DNA from 3 places in the Cutibacterium sp. LaCa_286 genome. Region 1 is predicted to be linked to each of the others. Evidence: riboswitches for the same ligand, from Rfam matches in the RefSeq annotation. Region 1 holds a riboswitch; each other region holds the start of a gene.
What was found. A riboswitch is a leader RNA that binds a small molecule or an ion and turns the genes downstream of it on or off. The one in region 1 is predicted to bind cobalamin.

Region 1 (6,883 bases):
GGCACCGACCGGCGCTCGTTCATCGTGCTGCGTGGCCAACCCGGCGGAGTGCTGGAGGCCGGCCAGTACACCACCGGGCGGCAGGCCCTTGCCGAGGCGGCCTGGGCGGCCTACGACGAGCTCGCCGCAGCACACGACCTTGTCATCTGCGAAGGTGCCGGGTCGCCTGCCGAGATCAACCTGCGCTCCGGGGACTACACGAACATGGGTCTGGCCAGACAGAAGAACCTTCCGGTGGTGCTCGTGGGAGACATCGACCGTGGCGGGGTGCTCGCCTCGATCTACGGCACCTGGGGGCTGCTCGACGACGCCGACCGTGCTCTGCTGGCCGGCTACCTCATCAACAAGTTCCGTGGTGACGACTCGGTCCTCGCCCCCGGGTTGGCTGAGATCACCCGGCGCACCGGGCTCCCCAGTTTCGGAGTGCTGCCGTGGGTGCCCGGGGTGTGGTTGGACGGCGAGGACGCCCTGGAGGTCGGACGCTGGCGTCACGAGGGCGACGCCGTCGACCCGACAGCCCTGCGAGTGGCCGTCGTGCGCTTCCCACGAATCTCCAATGCCACCGACGTCGACGCCCTGGCCGGTGAGACCGGTGTGGACGTGCAGGTGACGACCAACCCGGCCACCTGCGCCGCCGCCGACATCGTCGTCCTGCCCGGATCGCGCTCGACGATCGACGACCTGGCCTGGTTGCGCAGCACCGGTATTGCCGAGGTGGTGGCCGAACGCGCCGCGCAGGGTCGCACCGTCGTCGGCATCTGCGGAGGCTACCAAATGCTTGCGCGCACCATCGACGACCCACAGGGGCAGGAGGTTGCCGGGGGAGCGCAGGTGCCGGGACTCGGCCTGCTGCCGGTGGATGTCGACTTCGCCGCCGAGAAGACGTTGACCCTCTCGCACGGCACGTGGCAGGGCATCGAGGTCGGTGGGTACGAGATCCACCACGGCACCACCACTGCCGATGCCGGTTCAGAGCCGTTCCTCGACGGGGTCCACGTCGGATCGGTGTGGGGGACGATGTGGCACGGTGCCTTCGAACACGACGATTTCCGGCGCACCTGGCTGGCCCAGGCCGCCCAGGTGGCCGGTTCGTCCTGGCGTCCGCACACCGACGAACTGGGCTACCAGGCTCGTCGGGAAGCCATGATCGACACCTTGGCCGACGCCCTCGTCGAGCATGTCGACGTGGATGCCCTGCTCACACTGGGGCGCTGAATCTGCGTGGTTCCACCCGCTATGCTCGGTGTGAGCGGTCGAAGTGGGAGGAAGTCGGTGTGAGTCCGGCGCGGTCCCGCCACTGTGAACCTGCAGATTGTGTCGATCTGCACGGTGCAGCCAGATACTCCGTCGATCGCAGCGCACATCATCGGGCGAGGAAACCTGAGGAGGCCATTGTGAACTCTGCCCCATCGAACCCACCCCGCACCCTGTACGGTGTCGGGGTTGGCCCCGGCGACCCCGAACTGGTCACACTGCGGGCCCAACGCATTCTGCAGGAGGCGGACGTCGTCCTCGTGCCGTCCACCGAGGCGTCCGCCGGAGGTATGGGGCGAGCCGAGGAGATCATTCGTGCGGCCTGCCCACACATGACGGGGCGTGTCCAGCCGGTGCCGTTCTCCATGGCCCAACGCCGTGGTCTGGGCACCAAACGGATCGAGTCGTGGCGGGCCTCGGCCGATTTCGCCGTGGACGCCTTCAACGACGGGGCACACAGTGTGGCCCTGGCCACCGTCGGAGACCCAGCCGTCTACTCGACGTTCACCTATCTGCGTGCCAACGTCGAGGAACGACTGCCCGATGTCGTCATCGCCCTCGTGCCCGGAATCACCGCCATGCAGGCCATCGCCGCCGCCGCCGGCACCCCACTGGTCGAGGGACGCGAGATCCTCGCCCTGGTGCCGGCCACCGTCGGCTCGGAGAAACTCGGTGAGGTGCTCGACGTCGTCGACTCCGTCACCGTCTACAAGGGTGGGCGCAAGATGCCCGAGGTGCTCGAGCAGATCCGCAAGCGGGGCCGTGACGCCATCATCGGCACCGACGTCTCCCTGCCGACCCAGCACCTGCTCGGTCTGGCCCAGGTGGAGGCCGACGAATCGGCCCCCTACTTCTCGACCGTCCTGTCCGTGCCCGAACGCACCGTCACCGGAGGAAAACTGTGAGCCCCACACCCACGCCGTCCACCCCCGAGCCCCCAGATGACCTCACGTCACCAGACGACGCTGCGGCCTCGACCGGCGTCCCGTCGACGACCGAGGCCAGCTCGCGCTCGACGACCCCGCAGGCGGCCCGTCCCACCCAGCACGCCTCGGAGCAGACCCTGGAGGATCTGGACCACTCGCTCATCGACCCTGCCCCGATCCCGGCCACCAGCTTCGCCGAGGGGCAGGGCAGGGTCGTCTTCGTCGGTGCCGGACCAGGTGCTCCGGACTTGGTGAGCGTGCGCGGTGCTCGCGTCATCGAGACCGCCGACATCATCATCTGGGCCTCCAGCCTGGTGCATCCCGACATGGTCGCCCGGCACAAACCCGACGCCGAACTCATCGACTCCGCCGCCATCCCGCTGGAGGACCTCGAACCCCTCTACACCCGAGCTCGTGACGAAGGTCTGTTGGTGGCCCGGGTGCACACCGGGGATCCCTCCATCTACGGAGCCACTGCCGAGCAGCGTGACCTGTGCCGCCGCATCGGCATCGGCTTCGAGACGATCCCCGGCATCTCCGCCTTCTCGGCTGCCGCGGCCCGGATGGACGTCGAGATCACCGTGCCGGAGGTCTCCCAGTCGCTCATCCTCACCCGGCTGGAGGGTGGACGCACCCCCATGCCCGACGGTGAGACCGTCGCCTCCTTCGCCGCCCACGGGGCCACCATGGCCGTCTACCTGTCGGCGGCCCGCAACAAGGCCCTGCAGCAGGCTCTGCTGGAGGGCGGATACGCCCCCGAGACCCCTTGCATCATTGGGTACGCGGTCACTTGGCCCGAGGAGATGATGTTCCGCTGCGACCTGGCCCACCTGTCGGAGACGATGCGCAACCACAAGCTGTGGAAGCATGCCGTCGTCCTCGTCGGACCTGCCCTGGCCGACGGCCCGATCGAGACCCGCAGCCACCTCTACCACCCCGGCTTCCGCCACGAGTACCGCGCAGCCGACGCCGACGCCCACGCCGACCTCACGACCCACGGCACCCGGGGCGTCTACGACCAGAGCACCACCCCCGACCCGAAGGACAACTCATGATTCGCGTCCACGGATACCTCGGCACCATCACCGACGCCATGCGTGACGACGTCGCCCACGCCGACCTCGTCGTCGGTGGGCAGCGTCACCTCGACGCCCTCGACGTCCCCGACGACAAACGCCAGAAACTCGGCCTCATCGGTCCCGCCGTCGAGCGCATCCAGTCTCTGCCGGACGACGCCCGGGTGGTCGTCATCGCCTCGGGAGACCCCCTCTTCTTCGGCGTGGTGCGTCGCATCCGCCAGGCAGGCCTGAACGTCGAGGTGGTGACGGCCCCGACATCGCTGCAGGCCGCCTTCGCCGCCGTCGCCCTGCCCTGGGACGACGCCCAGTTCGTCTCCTCGCACTCCAAGAGCGTCGAGACCGCGATCCGGCTGGCCAGGATCCATCCCAAGGTTGGGGTGCTCACCGCTCCGGGGCGGGGCCTCGCCGAGCTGGCCGACGGGCTGGCCGGGCGCGGTAAGACGTTCGTGCTGGCCGAGAAGATCGGCGAGGAGAACCAGCGGGTGCGCGTCCTCGACGAGGATGCCGCCAGGGCCGTGGTGGCCGACGAAGATGTTGCCAGCCCCAACGTCGTCCTGGTGCTCGACCACCACCCGGACTCCCCGCAAGCCGTGGGCGTCAACCCCGAGCTCGCCGGGGACGTCAACGTCAACGCCCCCGATGATCCGCAGCCGGGCACCGACACCAACCCGGACGGCTCGGACCGTGACCCCATCATCGGGCAGGTCATCAACTCCGACGCCGCAGCAGCCCATGCCGAGGCCATCGACCACGCCCTCAAGCGGGAGACCAAGAAGTACGTCGGCCCCTCGCGCACCGGGCTGGCAGCCGCCTGGGGGGAGTGCGACCTCATCGTCTCCCACCTGGCCCTGGGCGCCACGACACGTCTCATCGCCCCGCTGCTGGAGTCCAAGAAGACCGACCCGGGGGTCGTCGTCGTCGACGAGGCCGGACGGTTCGCCATCCCGCTGGTGGGCGGTCACGTCGGTGGGGCCAACGAGCTCTCCCGCACCATCTCGGCCGCCCTGGGTGGCACCGCCGTCGTCTCCACCGCCACCGACTCGCTCGGCGTTCCGGCCCTCGACCAGCTCGGCTGGGCCTACGAGGGTGACGTCGCCGGTGTCACGGGTTCGATCATCGCCGGACGTCCGGTGCAGGTGGTGCGCGAACACCCGTGGCCGTTGCCGCCGCTGCCCAAGAACGTCAGTGAGGAGGCCAGCGACCCTGCTGCCCGAATCATCGTCTCCGATCGCACCGCCGACGCCGCGTCCACAGCCGTCGGTGGCACCGACCTGCCCACCGTCGTCCTGCACCCGCGCTCCCTGGTGGTGGGCATGGGGTGCAACAAGGGCACCGACGTCGACCACCTGCGGACCCTGCTCGACGACACCCTCGCCGAGGCCGGGCTGGCCCCCGGATCGGTGACGATCCTCACCAGCCACGAGGTGAAGGCCGGCGAACTCGGCATGATCAAACTCGCCCACGAACGCGGGTTGGAGTACCTCACCCACTCCGCCGAGGAACTGGCCGCCCAACAGGTGCCGACCCCCTCCGACGTCGTGGCCCGTGAGGTGGGCACCCCGAGCGTCTCGGAGGCCTCGGTGCTGGCCCAGGGGGCCGAGCTCGTCGTCACCAAGCACAAGACCCCCGAGGCGACGATTGCCATCGGACGCGTTCCGGCCCGCGGCCACCTCTCGGTGGTGGGCCTGGGGCCCGGATCCCGAGACCTGCTCACCCCGCGTGCCCTCCAACGCATCCAGGACGCCACCTTCATCGCCGGGTACGCCCCCTACGTCAAGCAGATTCGCGACGTGGTGCGTCCCGGGGCGACGATCCTTGCGACGAAGATGGGCACCGAGGAGGAACGCACCGCCGCCGCCATCGAGGCGGCCCGAGAAGGACGCAACGTCGCCTTCGTGTGTGGCGGTGACCCGGCCATCTACGCCATGGCCTCCCCGACCCTGGAGATGGGCACCGACGGCATCGACGTGGAGATCGTGCCCGGGGTCACCGCGGAACTCGCCATCTCCGGCATCTTGGGAGCCCCGCTGGGCCATGATCACGCGACGATCAGCCTGTCCGACCTGCACACCGACTGGGATCTCATCGTCAAGCGGGTGAGGGCGGCTGCCGAGGGAGACCTCGTCACCACCTTCTACAACCCCCGCTCGCGCACCCGTACCCATCAGTTGCCCGATGCCCTGGCGATCCTGGCGGAGCACCGGCCACCCTCCACCCCGGTGGCGGTCGTCTCCCATGCCGAACGACGCCAGCAACAGATCATCATGTCGACCCTGGCTGAGTTCCAGCCCGAATGGGTCGGTATGACGAGCATGGTGGTCGTCGGGTCGTCGACATCGAAGTACGTCACCTCCGGGGATAACCGCAAACTCTTCGTCACCCCACGCGACTACCACTGGATGGACGGGGCCATCAGATCTGACAAGCACAAGAACTACTCCCACCGCGACCTGCCCAAGGCCGACGAGACGACCTACAGCGCCACGCCGCCGGCACGGAGCACGCGTGTGGACGCTGCAGCACAGACGACGCCTGACACCGATCGCCCTGCGCACACCACTGGAAATGACACGGACAAGGATGTGTGATCATGACTGACACCAAGATCGCCAGCGGAACCCCGCTGGTCATTGCCGCCCACGGCACCCGCGACGAGTCGGGTGTGGCCGAGTGCCGCGCCCTGGCCGAACGGGTCGCGAACAAGCTTCCCGACGTCCCGGTGGAACTGGGGTTCGTCGAGCTCGCCGAGCCGAAGATTCCCGAGGCGGTGCAGGCCGCCGTCGCCCAGGCGCCGGTCGTCTCTGAGGGGACGACCGAGGGGGAACAGCCCGTCGCCGCCGTCGTCGTACCGCTGATGTTCAACACCGGCGGCCACGTCCGTGAGGACATTCCCGAGGCCATCGACGAGGGCCGTGGGGACGCTCGAGTAGCCTATTCCGCACCGCTGCTGCCCGACGTGCGGATGCGCAGGGCCCTTGACCGGCGTCTGGCCGAGACGTTGGCCGCGGGGGAGGGGCGCGAGCAATGGCGTGCCCGCGACACCGCCGTCGTCCTGGTGGGCCGGGGCGCCCTGGTGGCTGACGCCAACGCCTCGCACTACACCCTCACGCGAATGTTCTGGGAGGAGAACGATCTGGCCCGCGTCGAGCCGGCGTTCATCCAGGTGACCCGCCCCTCGGTTCCCGAGGCGCTGACGGCCCTGCACGCCCAGGGTGCCCAGCAGATCGTGGTGCAGGGCAACTTCCTGTTTCCCGGGTTGCTGCACGTGTGGATGACCGAGCAGGTCCAGGCGTGGCAGGCCAGCCATCCCGGCGTCGAGATCCGTATCGCCCCGGTCATCGGCGACTGTGACGAGGTGGCCGAGGTCGTGGTGGACCGGTACCGCGAGCCCCTTGACGAGGTCGGGCTCGGCGAGGGGGCCCCGGTCTACATGTCCGGGCTGCGGCTGCAGGGACGCACGGTGCTGGTCGTCGGGGCCGGGCACGTGGCCGAACGTCGCGTCGCCCGTCTGCTGGACGCCGGTGCCGACGTCCACGTCGTCGCCCCGAACTCAGGCATCCAACTTACCCGGATGGCTCGCAAGGGGCTGGTGAACCTGGAACGACGCGCCTTCCAGAACGATGA
Region 2 (6,883 bases), 210 kb from region 1:
CCCGCTGCATCTCTCCTCCTGAGAGGGACGACCACGCTCGATCGGCCAGATCAGCCACCCCGGTCGACGCCATCGCGTTCTCGACGACGTCCCCATCACGCCCCTTCCGACGATTCACGTTGCCGATACCCCAGCCTCCCAAGTGCGGGATACGGCCCAACTGAACGACATCGCGAACCGTCAGTTCCACATGAGCCGAAGGATTCTGTTCGAGCAAAGCTATCGCCTGGGAGCGCTCCTTGGCACCGATCCTCGCAAGGTCGCGCTCCCCAAGCCATACCCGTCCCACGCTGGGCTTGCGCAACCCCGCCAGCAGGTGCAGCAAGGTCGTCTTTCCGGATCCATTCAGTCCGATGACCATCGTCATGGCTTTTGGCCGAATCTCCACGTTGACCCCGGACAGGATCGTCGTGTCATCGACGCCCCACCCAAGGTTCTCGGTCCGCAGAGCGGTTGTCGTTGATGTCATGATCGAGACGCCTGACGACGTAGCAGGATGACCAGTACCGGGGCTCCGATGGCTGCCGTGATGACCCCGACCGGAATCTCGGTGTCCGGGCGCAAGCACCTCGCTGCAGTGTCTGACCACACCATGAGCAGTGCCCCGGTGAGGGCAGATGCCGGCAACAGCCGCGCGTGCCGCGGCCCGGTCCAGAACCTCACGATGTGCGGAACCGTCAGCCCGACGAAGCCGATGGGGCCGACGAAGGCGACGCTGAGAGCAGTCAGCAGGGCGGTGCCAACCATGATCATCCAGCGCACAGCGTTGACTGGTACTCCCAGGGACATCGCGCTGACGTCACCGAAGGCGAAAGCGTCAAGAGTGTGGCACAACGCCATCCCGGCGATGAGGGCCGGAACGGTGGCGACGGCCAGGGTGATCGTCGATCCCCATCTCAAACCGGTGAACGACCCAAGTGTCCAGGACAGGGCTGATCGAGCGGCGTTCGACTCGCCGAACACCATGATCATCATGGACACCGCGGCCCCGCACAACTGTCCGACGGCCACCCCAGCCAAGATCGTCCGGCTGGCGGGTAGCTCCCCAGACTTACCAGTGGCCATGGCCAACACCATGACAAGGGCCCCGACCGCCCCGCCGAATGAGGCCAGTGTCATCAGGACGGACTGCCCCAGAGCGCTGGAGATCCCGACGATGAGGACGAAGACCGCACCGACCGAGGCGCCACTGGAAATGCCGAGCAAATAAGGATCGGCCAAGTCATTACCCGTCAGGGTCTGCAGTACCGCTCCACACATCGCCAACAAAGCGCCCACAGCCATTGCGCCAATGACGCGCGGGGCGCGCAACTGCCAGACAATCCGATCGTCAAGGACGGTGACATCAGAGCCATTAATGAGTCGAAATCGTCGAGCAACCACCCGAATCACATCGTGAACCGGCACATGGACTGCCCCAACTCCCAGTACGACCAAGGCACTGGCAACGAGGGCAGTACCAAGAAAGGCAGCCAACAACCAGTTACGTGAGCGGATCATTTCCCAGCGATCTCTGCCAAACCATCGTTGAGAGTCTTGGCACCGTCGATCAGCTCGGCACCCGGGGTACTCTGGGAGAATGGCACCGTTACGAACTTGTTCTCCTTGACAGCTCTCATCTGCTTGAGAACCGGATCGCCCTTGAGATAAGCGATCTTGTCCTTCGCGGTGGACCATTTGGCATCGGCAACGACGATGACGTCCGGATCGGAGGCCACAATCTTTTCCCAGGAGCCATCGGCCCATCCGCCATCGACGTCCGCAAAGACATTCTTGGCTCCCACGGCATCCATGAGCAGCTGTGGGCCACCGTGACCGGCACCGATGAACGGGGTCTTGTCCCCAGAATCGAACCACACGATCGAGGTTCCGGTACCGTGCTTGTGTGTAGTCACGTCCCGCAGGTACTCATGCTGCTTGGTGATCGCAGTGTCGGCACCGTCCTGAGCCCCGATGAGGGATCCGACCTCGCGCATTTCCTTCCAGACATTGCCCCACGTTGTCTCGGCTGACTTAGTGCCTTTGGGACATCCGAAGGGACTGATGTATGTGGCGATTCCCTGCTTCGCGAGCTCATCCCGGGTTCCGACAGCCTTGTCGGTGAAGGCACTGGAGAAAGAGGAAAGAGCAAGATCGGGTTTGGCAGCCAAGAAGGTCTCTTTGGACGGATACTCCTTGGCCAGCACCTTGACCGAATCATAGGACTTTCGCCACTTGGCAGGAATCTCGCCGTCTAGGTAGGCCGTCCCAACCAGATTTGATGCGCCATTGATGGCCAGGACGTCCTCCGTGGCACCTTGGTTGAGAGTTACAGCCCTGGTGGCAGGTTTGTCGAGAATGATCTTTTGACCACAGTTGGTGACTTCCACACGATCTGCGGACGGTTGGGACACCGACGCAGAGGATGGCTCGCTGGAAACGGGATCTTCGGGAGCACCTGCGCAGCCAGCGAGCAGAGTGGCGGGCACGACCAACCCCATGACGAGGCGATGTGACAAGGATGAGCACATGGGCATGAGAAGCCAGCTTTCTGTGACCGGCGTTCGCGGCCGGGGACCGACAGGACGTTGTCAGGTGGTCTTCGGGCTCAACCTCATCTCCGTTTTCCGACACCTTCCCGGTACCAGTGGCACCAGTGGCTCGAGTCGGGTGGATCAGTCATACCGCTGCGCGTCAGCTCCGGTCTCTCACCGGATTCCTGCGCCGGAGAATCTCCAGCAACCTGACTGCCACATACTAATCCGTGTACGCCCCAGAAAAGAAATTCTTCTTCCTGTTTCGCAACTCAGCCAATCCTTAGACACCCTCATGGCAGACGTCCCTATAGGCGTGACACCTACGTCTCGTCTTTTTCTGTACCGTTCAGCACCCATCATCGCCAGAAGCTTTGCTGCAACACAGAACCCATCAACCCACCACAAGTCCCTGGTTGAAAAGGGACGAGCCACCCTTGTAAGCCGGGTTCTGTGACCCCATCGGGGCCGGTGATCATCCATCTGTGAACGCCGTTGCCGACGCCCTCCAGCCTTGCAGCTGCGCGGCCTACCCGGGCGCTCGGGCGGGCAGCCCTCGAACACGTCCGCGACCTCACGGTCTTCTTGGCCTTGCTCCGGGTGGGGTTTGCCGTGCCGGCACCGTCACCGATGCCGCGGTGAGCTCTTGCCTCACCGTTTCACCCTCACCGATTTCTCGGCAGTTTGTTTTCTGTGGCACTGTCCCGCGGGTCTCCCCGGGTGGGCGTTACCCACCACCCTGCCCTGTGGAGCCCGGACTTTCCTCGACAGATCGTCGTCTGCCGCGATCACCCCGGGTGGCTCGTCCAAACATCCATTCTAGCCTGTGAACACCGCTTCATGACAGCCGATGGGGCTCACCACACCTGGTCGGGGCAGACGTTCGCACCTCGCGCACCTTCACCGAACCGTGATCGGCCCCACCTCGGGCAGCGCCCGGTCGGGAACCATCCCCCTCAAGGGGGATGAGCCCACTCCTCAAAGGGGATGTCGTCTCACAGGGGACGCACCATGATGCGGTCGCACTCCTCACAGCGCAGCACCTCGTCTGCCGGGGCCTGGTCGTAGCGACGTTGGTCGCCAGGATTGGCGACGATTCCGCAGGCACTGCACACGCCATGCTCCAACCTGCCGGCCCCCATCCCGGTACGTTCCAACAGAGTCTGGTACAGCTTGAGCAGATCGGCCGGGAGCGCCCCGGCCTGGGCGGTGCGCTGCGCAACAAGACGCTTGAGTTCGGCGTCGATCTCGGAGAGGTCATGGTCCCGGGACGCCAACGCCTCGCGAATGTGGCCGTCAAGAGCTTTGCGAGCCTCGTCGGCCTGCGCCTGAGCCGCTTCCGCCTCCTCGACCCGCTGCATGATGTCGAGCTCGGCATCCTCCAGATCACCGATACGTCGCTTGAGGTGCTCAATCTCGTCGGTGAGACTGCGCAGTGCCTTGTGATCGATCTGGCCGGCATCCACCGTGGCCTGGTTGCGCTCCAGACGGGCCCTCGCCGGGGCAAGGTCTCCCTCGATGCGCTTCTGGTCGGCCTTGAGGTCGAAGACGACCGTCTGCTTGGCGACAAGATCCTCGGCGAGGCTCTGACGCGAGCCAGCAAGTTTCCTGAGTTCGTCGAGTTGGGGAAGGACCTTGCGATCATGACGCCTACGGGCGATGAGCCGGTCGGTCTCTGCCAGGTCGAGAAGTTTCCACTGGTCCTGCGGTGCTGCCTTCACGCTACCTCCTGCAACTGTGAACCCGGGGAGCTCATGGCCACCAGACTCTGCTGAACTCGTGAGAGCCAGCCTATCCGGCTGGACCCGGCTCATTACAATGACACCCAACGCACATTCGACGGAGAGGCGAGAGTTTCCATGACTGATGTGACTGATCGTTCCGGCAGGTCTGCCGGTTCCCAGATCCAGGCCGCTGATGAGCAGAAGGTCCCCAAACGCCAGACCCCGTTCTCCCAGGCGTTCCGTGATTTCATCCCCACCGGCTGGCAGCCCTACGACTCCACCATGCCACAGCCCCTGGACTCGGTGCCCTCGGCGCGTACGCACCGTGACGTCCTGGCTGCAAGGTTCCCCGGCGAGGTGCTCGTCATCCCCGCTGGCGTGCTCATGCCCCGCAACAACGACTGCGACTTCCCGTTTCGTCCACACACGACGTTCGTCTACTACTCCGGGCTGGGCACCGACCGGGAGCCCAACGCGGTGCTCGTCATCGACACCACCGGGTCCACCACCCGCGACGTGCTGTACTTCAAACCGCGCGCCCCGCGCACCGATCGGGAGTTCTACGCCGATCCCACCTACGGCGAGATGTGGGTCGGAAAGCGCGAGTCGTTGGAGGAGATGTCGACGATGACCGGCCTGCAGTGCCGCGACATCGCCGAGCTGGATGCCGCCCTCAGCAGTTCGGCCCCGGGCGGTTCCGCACCGCTGCGCGTCATCCGTCAGGCCGATCCGTCGATCACCGACAAGGTCGACGTCGCCCGTCAGACCGCCTCTGGACGTGGCGACGCAGCTGCCGACGAGGCATTCGACGAGTTCACCTCAGACGCCCGATTCTGCAAGGACGACTGGGAGATCGAGCAGCTGCGCGACGCCTGCCGTAGGTCGAAGGTGGGATTCGAGGACATGATCCGTCAGATGCCCGAGGCCGTGCGGCGCGGCCGCGGCGAGCGATGGATGGAAGGCATCTTCGGACTGCACGCCCGTCACCTGGGCAACAACGTCGGGTACGGCTCGATCTGCGCCGCCGGCGACCACGCCAACACCCTGCACTGGGTGCGCAACGACGGCGACCTGCGCCCCGGAGAACTCATCCTCATCGACGCCGGCATCGAGATCGACTCCCTCTACACCGCAGACATCACCCGTACCCTGCCCATCAGCGGCACGTTCTCACCGGCCCAGCGCCGGGTCTACCAAGCCGTCCTGGATGCCCAGGACGCCGCCTCCAAGGTGGCTCGGGTGGGCCATGACCACGCCGAGATCCACCAGGCGGCGATCCGGGTCATCTGTGAGTACCTGGCCGACTGGGGGATCCTTCCGGTGAGTGTGGACGACGCCGTCTCCCCCGAGGGCGGTCAGTTCCGTCGTTGGATGGTGCACGGCACGAGCCATCATCTCGGTCTGGACGTCCACGACTGCTCCCAGGCCCGCCGTGAGGACTACTCCGGCCCCCTGCGCAAGGGGATGTGCATGTCCGACGAGCCCGGCATCTACTTCAAGCAGACCGACCTGCTCGTTCCCGAGGAGTTCCGGGGCATCGGGGTGCGCATCGAAGACGACCTGTGCATCACCGACGGTGAGCCCGAGTGGCTGTCGAAGGACTGCCCGCGCGAGATCGACGAGGTCGAGGCCTGGATCGCCGACCTCTGGGGCTGAGACGTCAGGCGTTGAACACCTGGTCGCGCACCTCGCGCAGCTCCAGCGCGAGGTCGCGGGCCTGTTGGGCCACCTTGTGCTCGGCGAGCACCTCATAGTGGGTGGCCACCACCTGCTGCACCGAGTTGTAGTCGCGCTCCCCACGACTCATGGCATACGTGATGGCCGCGGTGATCATGCCGATGACCACACCGATGAGCAGGCCGGACAGCAACATGACGACCAGACTGTTGAGCGAGTAGAAGAACGACATCATGAGTCCGACGAGCAGGCCCATACCGACCCCGGAGATGGCGCCCTGACCGAGCACCGTGCCCCAGGTCTTGCGGCCGATGACCCGCTCGATGCTGCGCAGGTCGGTGCCGACGATGCACAGATTCTCCACCGGGAACTCCTTGTCGGAGAGATGATCGACCACCTTCTGCGCCGTCTCGTAGTCGTTGACGACAACAACGGGCTTCGGATACTCCAGCTGGAACAGGGACGACACGTGGGCAGGCTGCATGAAATGGTCACCTCACAGGTTCGGGTACGGCCATCCTACGGGGCCAGATGCCCTGCTGACGACCAAGTGAGCTCCCGGCGTGTACCGACGGCATCGGTCAGCTGCCGGAGAACTTGCCCGGGCGGTGCTCAGGTGTGTAGACAATGCATATGAGCACCGAAAACCCGCTTGTCCCAGCGATCCATGAGGCGCTGTCTCGTGTACAGGATCCGGAGATCAGGCGACCCATCACCGACCTCGGCATGGTTGACGAGGTATCCGTCGACGACAACGGCCGCGCCTACATTCGCATTCTCCTGACGGTTCCGGGATGTCCACTCAAGGACACCCTGCGTGAGGACGTCACCGAAGCAGCCACCTCCGTCGACGGAGTGCGTGGTGCCTACGTCGAGCTCGGGTCCATGACCGACGAGCAGCGCGCCGCCGTGCGTGAGCAGCTTCGTGGTGGCGCCCCAGAACCCACCATCCCGTTCGCCGAGCCGGGC
Region 3 (6,883 bases), 340 kb from region 1:
GTCTGGTGGGTCTGCGTCCATTCGATGAGCCGTGGAACGTCCCGGGTCGGGGGCGGTGGCCGTCTCCTCTCCAGCGGCCCCCTGCCCGGCGATGTTGCACCCTCGCCTATCGTCAGCCGTGCCTCGTCTGAGCTGCGCCGACGTGCCTCCCCGGCCGCGGTGGGAAGCGCAACAGCCCTCCCGGTGCGAAACGAGAAGCTCGTGCAGGTCGGCCAGGGTTGGCAGCACCGTGCCGTCCACCTCCCAGCCGCCCGCAACGACGCGTACCGTGAGTGGGGTGGTGCCCTCGTCAGTACTGCTCGTACCAGCACTGGCCAGATCGGTGCCCGTGGTGGCGAGGGATTCCTCCACCACTCGATACCCAGCCCGTGCCAAGGTGTGACGGGCCAGGTCGGCGTCCGTGCCTGCTCCGGCGACCACTGCCCTCGGGCGCCCCTCGTCGGACTGCCAGAAGGTGAGGGTGCGCAGGTCGAAGGTGATTCCCTCGGTGCGGAAGGCCTCCTCCAGGCAACCGTCCCGGGCCAGATCCTCCGGGGCCCCGATTGTCACGTCGGTGTCACGCCCAGCCACCCACAGGATGTCGGCGTAACGCATCACCGCCTCGATGTCATGGCTGCACACCACCACCGCGATGGTGCGCGTTGTGCACACCTCGCGCAACATACCGAGCAGGGCAATTCTGCCCGGCGGGTCGAGGAAGGAGGTCGGTTCGTCGAGCAACAGGATGGACGGCTCCTGGGCCAGGGCGCGGGCCACCATGACCCGTTGACGCTGACCGTCGGACAGCTCCCCGATGAAGGCTTCGGCCAGATCGGCGGCGCCCACCGCCCTCAGCGACTCGTCGATGACCGCATGGTCATGAGGCCGCAGCCGCCCACCGATGCCCGAATGTGGATGACGCCCCAGTGAGACGACGTCGCGGCAGGTGAGCCGGGCCACCGACACCCGGTCGGTGAGGACGGTCGAGAGGGCCCGGGCGACCTGACGGCGCGACATCCGTGACGTCGGGGTGCCGTTGACCTGCACTTCGCCGCCGAGGCTTGGCTGAAGCCCGGCCACCGAGCGCAGCAGGGTGGATTTTCCGGCACCATTGGGCCCCACGAGCCCAATCATCTGCCCGGCACCCACCGACCCCGTCACCCCCGACAGCACCGTGGTGACGTGGCGGCCCGAACGGTACCCGACCGTCAGGTTCGACAGTGTGAGACCGGTCATGTCGCCTCCGCCTCTCGGTACCAGCGCACCAGGATGATCATGACGACCGGCGCCCCGAACACCGCGTTGACGGCGTTGACGGGCAGCACGTCGTCGCCGGGCAGCTGTGCCAAGATGTCGGCCATCAATGCCAGGGATCCGCCGGTGAGGATGCATCCGGGCAGCAGATGACGATGATCGGCCGTTCCCAGCACCCCACGCGTCAGATGTGGGATTGCGATGCCCAGGAAACTGATCGGCCCGCAGAACGCGGTGGCGGCGCCGGCGAGGATCGCGGTACTGGCCACCAGCAGGGTGCGCACCACCTTGAGGTTCATCCCCATCGTCTGGGCGTAACGTTCCCCCAGCAGCAGTGCGTTGAGCGGTTTGGCGAGCAGCAGGCTGGCGAGGATCATGACCACCATGATCGGCACCATGACCCGCAGGTTCTGCCACGTCACGCCGTGGTAGCTGCCGAACTGCCAGCGGGTGTACTGGGCGATGAGCTCCGGACTGGCTCGTGACAACAGCACGGTGACCCCCGACGACACAAAGTATCCGATCATGACGCCGAGCAGCAGCAGGATCGTCGAGGAGTGGATGAATCGTCCTGCCAGCATGACGATGAGCAGGACGACGGCTGCCCCCAGTGCCGCGGCGACCATGACCAACAGGTCCGGCCCGATTCCCAGCCCGGAGGCGAAGCTGGCCGCCCCCGCCGATGCCGAGGTGGACAGCACCACCAGGGCGACGCCCAGACTGGCACCCGAGGAGATACCCAGCACGTATGGGTCGGCCAGTGGGTTGCGGAACAGGGTCTGCATCTCCAGCCCGGACACTCCCAGCGCCGCCCCGACGAGCAGGGCGGTGATGGTACGAGGCTCGCGGACGTCGCGGATGATCGTCATCGAGACTGGGTCGACGTCGGTGCCACCGGTGAGGATCGTCATGACGTCACCCAGCGGGATGTTCACCGATCCCAGCGCCAGGCCGGCCAAGGTGACGGCGACGAAGATCGTTGCGAGGATCGTGAAACGCACCGGCAGTGGCAGCCCGCGTCGTCCCTGCGTCTGGCGGCTCCGCACATCTCGGTGATCCCGCACGTCCCGGCCCCGCCCATCCTGACCTCGTACGTCCCGGCCCGGTGCCTCTCGGTTCTGTGGCGTCTTCTGGTGGCTGTTCACCAGGTGCCCCTGATCCGTTCGCCGTGTGCCTCGTGACGTCCGTGTCTCCCGCGACGTCCCGGCATCAGATCCTGAGTCGCAGTCACTTCGCGGTGGCCTTGCGGTAGAAGTAGAACTGGTGATCGGCATCCAGCTCAGGGTGCAGGATCGCCGTCAGATCCGCCAGGACGAGGTCGGGGCGCACGACCCCGGTCTGCCAGTAGTCGTTGCCGTGCTTCGGGTCGGCTCGCAGGGTGGCGTCCCAGACGTTGCCGTTGTCGAGGGCCTTGAGCGACTTCAGACGTGGGTCGGCCTTGAGGATCTGCGGGATGGACGACTTCTCCGGCCCGTCGATCCAGAAGTCGGCGTCGTGGGCCTTCTTGATGATGGCCTCGGTGTCCATCTTCCTGGATGCCACCCCGTGGAGGTCCTTGAACACGTACTCACCACCTGCGTCGCGCAGGAACTGGATGGCGTAGTTCTCGTTGGGCTTGATGTACCAGACGCCCTTGTACTGCGATCCGTGGAGCACGGTCGGTCGTGTCGTCACCGTGGCGGCGCGTTTCGCGGTCGCATGGTACTTCTCGGCGATCTCGTCGTACTTCTGGTTCGCCGTCCTCTCGGCATTGACGAACAGCGAGTCGTACTTGATCCACTCGGCACGCCCCAGCGGGGTGCTCTCGAGGAAGTTCGGCTCGGCGACGACCGGGATGCCCATCTCCTTGATCTTGTCGATCTTGCTGGTGTTGTCGCTACCACTGACGAGGTTGAAGATGAACAGGTCCGGGCGTAGCGCCGCCAGCTTCTCTGTGTTGATCTCGGTGGCGTTGTCACCTGCCGCGAAACTGGCGACCTTGTGGTCCTTGAGGGCCTGACGGGTGTCCGCATTCCCCACCCTGTCGACGTTGACCATGCCAGCCACGGAGTCCAGCTTTCCCAACATCTGGAACTTCATTGGCAGGGTCGTCGAACCCAGCGCCACCTTGGTGGTGGGGATGGTGATCTTCTGCGCCTTGGCGAGGTCACCGTTCAGCTTCGGCTGCGGGGCGCCACACTGCACCAGGACGTACTGCACGGGTTTCTTCGCGGTGTTCGACGGGTGCTTGAGCGTCACGACCTTGTACGACTTGTGGTACGACACGGTGATGTCGCGGGCGTCGCGGAAAGTGGCCTTGTCGGCGAAGTAGTCCTTCGAGGGGTCGAAGTTCTTGATGCAGCCCTGCTGGGAGGACGTGCTGGACGGCGCGTTCGCCGAGGAATCCGACTTCTCGGAGTGTGAGCACCCGGTGAGGGTGGCGACGCACATGGTGGTGGCGGCCAGGCCCGCCACCAGACGATTGATGGACATGGTTGCTCCCAAGTGGAGGTGAGGGGATGGTGGTGCGGCGAACATCGCCGCTGAGAGGGTCAGCTGAGCTTGGTGTAGTAGTACGGCGTGTACCCCTTCATGAGGTCAGGGTGGAAGATGTACGTGAGGTCGGCCAGCACGACGTCGGGTTGGACGATCCCGGACTGCCAGAAGTCGTTCCCGGTGTCTGGGGCAGTGCGCTTGCTGGGGTTCCAGACGTTGCCGTGCTGGAAGGCCGACAGGTTCGCGTAGCGCGGGTTCTGCTTGAGGGCGTCGTCCTTGCCGTGCCACGTCGTCATGGACATGTAGTTGCCGTTGAGCCAGAAGTCGGCCTTGGAGCCATACTTGAAGACGACCTCGGCGTCGGTTGGGGTGGCTCCGTTGCCCTTGACGGCCTGGGACATGGCGTCGGTGGCTCCGGCGTCGGTCATGAACTTGATCATGTAGGAGTCGGTTCCCGGGACGTACCACTGCCCCTTGGTCTCCTGGCCGACGAGCACGCTGGGCTTGTCGGTGGCGTTCCTGGCCTTTTTCGCCACCTCGGTGTAGCGCTTGGTGATGCCGTCGAAGTTCTTCGTGGCGGCGCCTTCCTTGTTGAGGAGGATGCCGTAGGTCTTCATCCACTCGGCTCGGGCCAGCGGGGTGGACTCGAGGTAGTCGAGGTCCTGCAGCACCGGGATGCCGGCGGACTGCACCTGCTTGAACTCCTTCACCTCTGAGCTGGCGGCCAGCACGGCGTCGGGTTTGAGGGAGATGAGCTTCTCCGTGTCGATCTGCATCCGACTCGACCCGTAGCTGGGCGTGTTGCGGGCCTCGAGGGCGTCTCGTGCCGGTCCGCGATAGATCTGCTCGAGCTGGTTGACGCCGACGACTGCGTCCAAGGATCCCAGGGTGTGGAGGACCGGGATCTGGGTGGTGGAGGAGGCGGCGACTCGTTTGACCGGGACGTCGATGATCGGGGCCTTGGCGAGCTCACCGGTGAGCGTTGGTCTGGGGGCACCGCACTGCAGTAACACGAAGGTCTGCGACGGTTTGTCCTGCTTGCCGAGGGTGAGGACCTTGTAGGACTTGTGATAGCTGACGTGGACGTTCCTGGCCCCGGTGAAGGTGACCTTGTCACCGAAGTAGTCCTTGTCCTTGTCGAACTCCCCGGACTTGATGCACCCGGACATGTTGGCACCGGTGCCAGCTGATGGGGTGGTCGTCGAGGAGCTCGGGGAGGTGGAGCCGTCCTTCGTGCCCGAGCAGCCCGTCAGGGCCAGGGAAGGTACGACGAGAAGGGTGAGAAGGACCGAGACACGTCTCGGCAGTGGAGTACCCATGAAGTCTCCTGCAGTCGTGTCGCAGGACCCGCTGGGGCACACCCGGTGTGCTCGGCAGACTCCTACGGCGAGAGTCGGTGAATGCCACTTCGCAGGGAGGCGACCGGACTGAGCTGGAGGGCATCACCGTTGCGCGACAGTGTCGGACTTGCACCGACTTCGCTCGCTGCGGAGTACCTCGGGCCGAGTCCGACCCGGGACACGCACAAAATAGCATGTCTGGTGTCAATCCCTGTGCTGGGGCTGCAATGTGCCAATCCGAGTCCACGGCCGGTCGTCGCTCACATGTGTGCGCAGCTCGCTGACGTCTTCTGGTGCGCAGGCCAGTACGACGCAGGTTGACGGTCCGCCGGACTTCGTGAGATCGAGATCGGTCCTGCCGGGATCGAACCGCAGTCCTGCGGTGACGGCGATCTGATCGGCCTCCCAGGCAATTCCGTGCGATCCCACCGGTACACAGTCGTGCACCAGGCCCGAGCCCAGCAGCGCACGCACCTCGTCCAGGGTGACGATCTCGCGCCGACCAGGGCGTACCTCGTCATCCGGCGCCGAGATCGGGGAGCCGACGCATACGAGCACGTCGGCTTCCTGCGCCTGTGCCGCTGCCGCCGAAGCCTCGCCGGGAACCGGCGTGCCAGGGGCTCTGTCCGGTCGTACCCCGATGACCGTCACCCCAATTCCGGTCTGGGTGGTGATGACGTTGTCCTCCGTCGATCCGGTGACGGCCTGGGGATCGATCCCCGCGGCAACCGCGCACCGCTGGAACTCCTCGATCAGCGGTTGGGCCGAGGTGGCGTCCTGACACAGGGTGTTGACGAGGATCATCGGTCGGGCTCTCACGCACAGCACCTCCAGCAGTGGTACTCGCGCTGCCAGATGGGCACACCACGTCGGATCTGCCGGGTAGGGGTCCCCGGGCCGTGAGCCTATGCCCCCGACGGCGTCACAGGCGATGACCAGACGCCCAGCCGGTACGTCGGCGAGCAGCAGGTCGCGCAGCCGAGACACCTGGAGGTCGGCATGGCGGCTCCCGGCGTCGGTTCGGGAGACGACGGTGGTGGCGTGGCGCTGAATCTCGCCCGGTTCGTGCGGCACGGCTGGTGGTTCATGAGGTACGGCTGGGCTGGGACTGCTCACCGTGCCATTCAATCGCGTGTGTGACGGTTGGGCGAACACTGTTCGCCTCGGTGTGTCAGTTGCTGTGGATGGAGCAGAATTGCCCTGGGGTCACTCGTCGGGGCCACTCTTCGCCGGATGTGTCACATTCGGTCTGGTTGCTCCGGCACACGTGGCACCCGAGTGGTGCAACAGGAGGTTGGTGTGAAGGCACGACTGGTGGTGGCAGCAGCGCTGGTGGCGGGAGTCATCGTTGCGGAACGTCTCGCGACGGCCAGACATCACCGACACGCTCAGGTACGGCGGATCGCCCTGGAGGGGATCGATGGGTTGGCAGGGCGCCAGCGTCCTCGCTGACGTGTGCGGCCCACATGTGAGTCGGCATGGATGCTGACTCCCGGGCACGTCCATGCCCTGCCTGTCACGGTGTCTTGGTCTTGCCTGTCCACGGTGTCGGGACTGGTCGGGGCCGATGTTGCGTCTGACCTCTCGTCCACATCGTGATGCTAGGATTTTCGCCTGCATTCCCTTGCGCCCTGCATTCCTGAGATTTCTGAGTCCGTGTGACGTCTCCCGCACACCCGGGGTGTGCATCCCTGCCATGTCATCTGCGAACATGGTGTGAGACGACCGATGGTGTGAGCGACCGGGAGGAAGCATGGGAAACCACAAGAGAGTCGGCATTCTCACCGCCGGGGGAGACTGCCCCGGCCTCAACGCAGCAATCCGTGGCTTCGGCA

Region 2: another riboswitch for cobalamin. It lies ahead of ACP8JZ_RS02685 (ABC transporter substrate-binding protein); the one in region 1 lies ahead of cobI (precorrin-2 C(20)-methyltransferase).
Region 3: another riboswitch for cobalamin. It lies ahead of ACP8JZ_RS00320 (ABC transporter substrate-binding protein); the one in region 1 lies ahead of cobI (precorrin-2 C(20)-methyltransferase).

What each region holds. Positions count from the first base shown of each region.
Region 1 is NZ_CP191091.1:418,433-425,315, forward strand. It holds gene ACP8JZ_RS01670 (cobyric acid synthase) at 1-1,215, shown strand, start outside; cobalamin riboswitch at 1,225-1,366, shown strand; gene cobI (precorrin-2 C(20)-methyltransferase) at 1,395-2,159, shown strand; gene cobM (precorrin-4 C(11)-methyltransferase) at 2,327-3,235, shown strand; gene cobJ (precorrin-3B C(17)-methyltransferase) at 3,232-5,847, shown strand; gene ACP8JZ_RS01690 (CbiX/SirB N-terminal domain-containing protein) at 5,850-6,883, shown strand, end outside.
Region 2 is NZ_CP191091.1:629,690-636,572, reverse strand. It holds gene ACP8JZ_RS02695 (ABC transporter ATP-binding protein) at 1-469, opposite strand, end outside; gene ACP8JZ_RS02690 (FecCD family ABC transporter permease) at 466-1,500, opposite strand; gene ACP8JZ_RS02685 (ABC transporter substrate-binding protein) at 1,497-2,516, opposite strand; cobalamin riboswitch at 2,557-2,741, opposite strand; RNA gene rnpB (RNase P RNA component class A) at 2,938-3,317, opposite strand; gene ACP8JZ_RS02675 (zinc ribbon domain-containing protein) at 3,509-4,234, opposite strand; gene ACP8JZ_RS02670 (aminopeptidase P family protein) at 4,373-5,893, shown strand; gene ACP8JZ_RS02665 (YflT domain-containing protein) at 5,898-6,398, opposite strand; gene ACP8JZ_RS02660 (Mrp/NBP35 family ATP-binding protein) at 6,548-6,883, shown strand, end outside.
Region 3 is NZ_CP191091.1:80,071-86,953, forward strand. It holds partial or broken gene ACP8JZ_RS00305 (ABC transporter ATP-binding protein) at 178-1,215, opposite strand; gene ACP8JZ_RS00310 (FecCD family ABC transporter permease) at 1,212-2,381, opposite strand; gene ACP8JZ_RS00315 (ABC transporter substrate-binding protein) at 2,461-3,705, opposite strand; gene ACP8JZ_RS00320 (ABC transporter substrate-binding protein) at 3,765-4,877, opposite strand; cobalamin riboswitch at 5,105-5,240, opposite strand; gene ACP8JZ_RS00325 (transcriptional regulator) at 5,253-6,101, opposite strand; gene ACP8JZ_RS00330 (hypothetical protein) at 6,348-6,500, shown strand; gene ACP8JZ_RS00335 (6-phosphofructokinase) at 6,802-6,883, shown strand, end outside.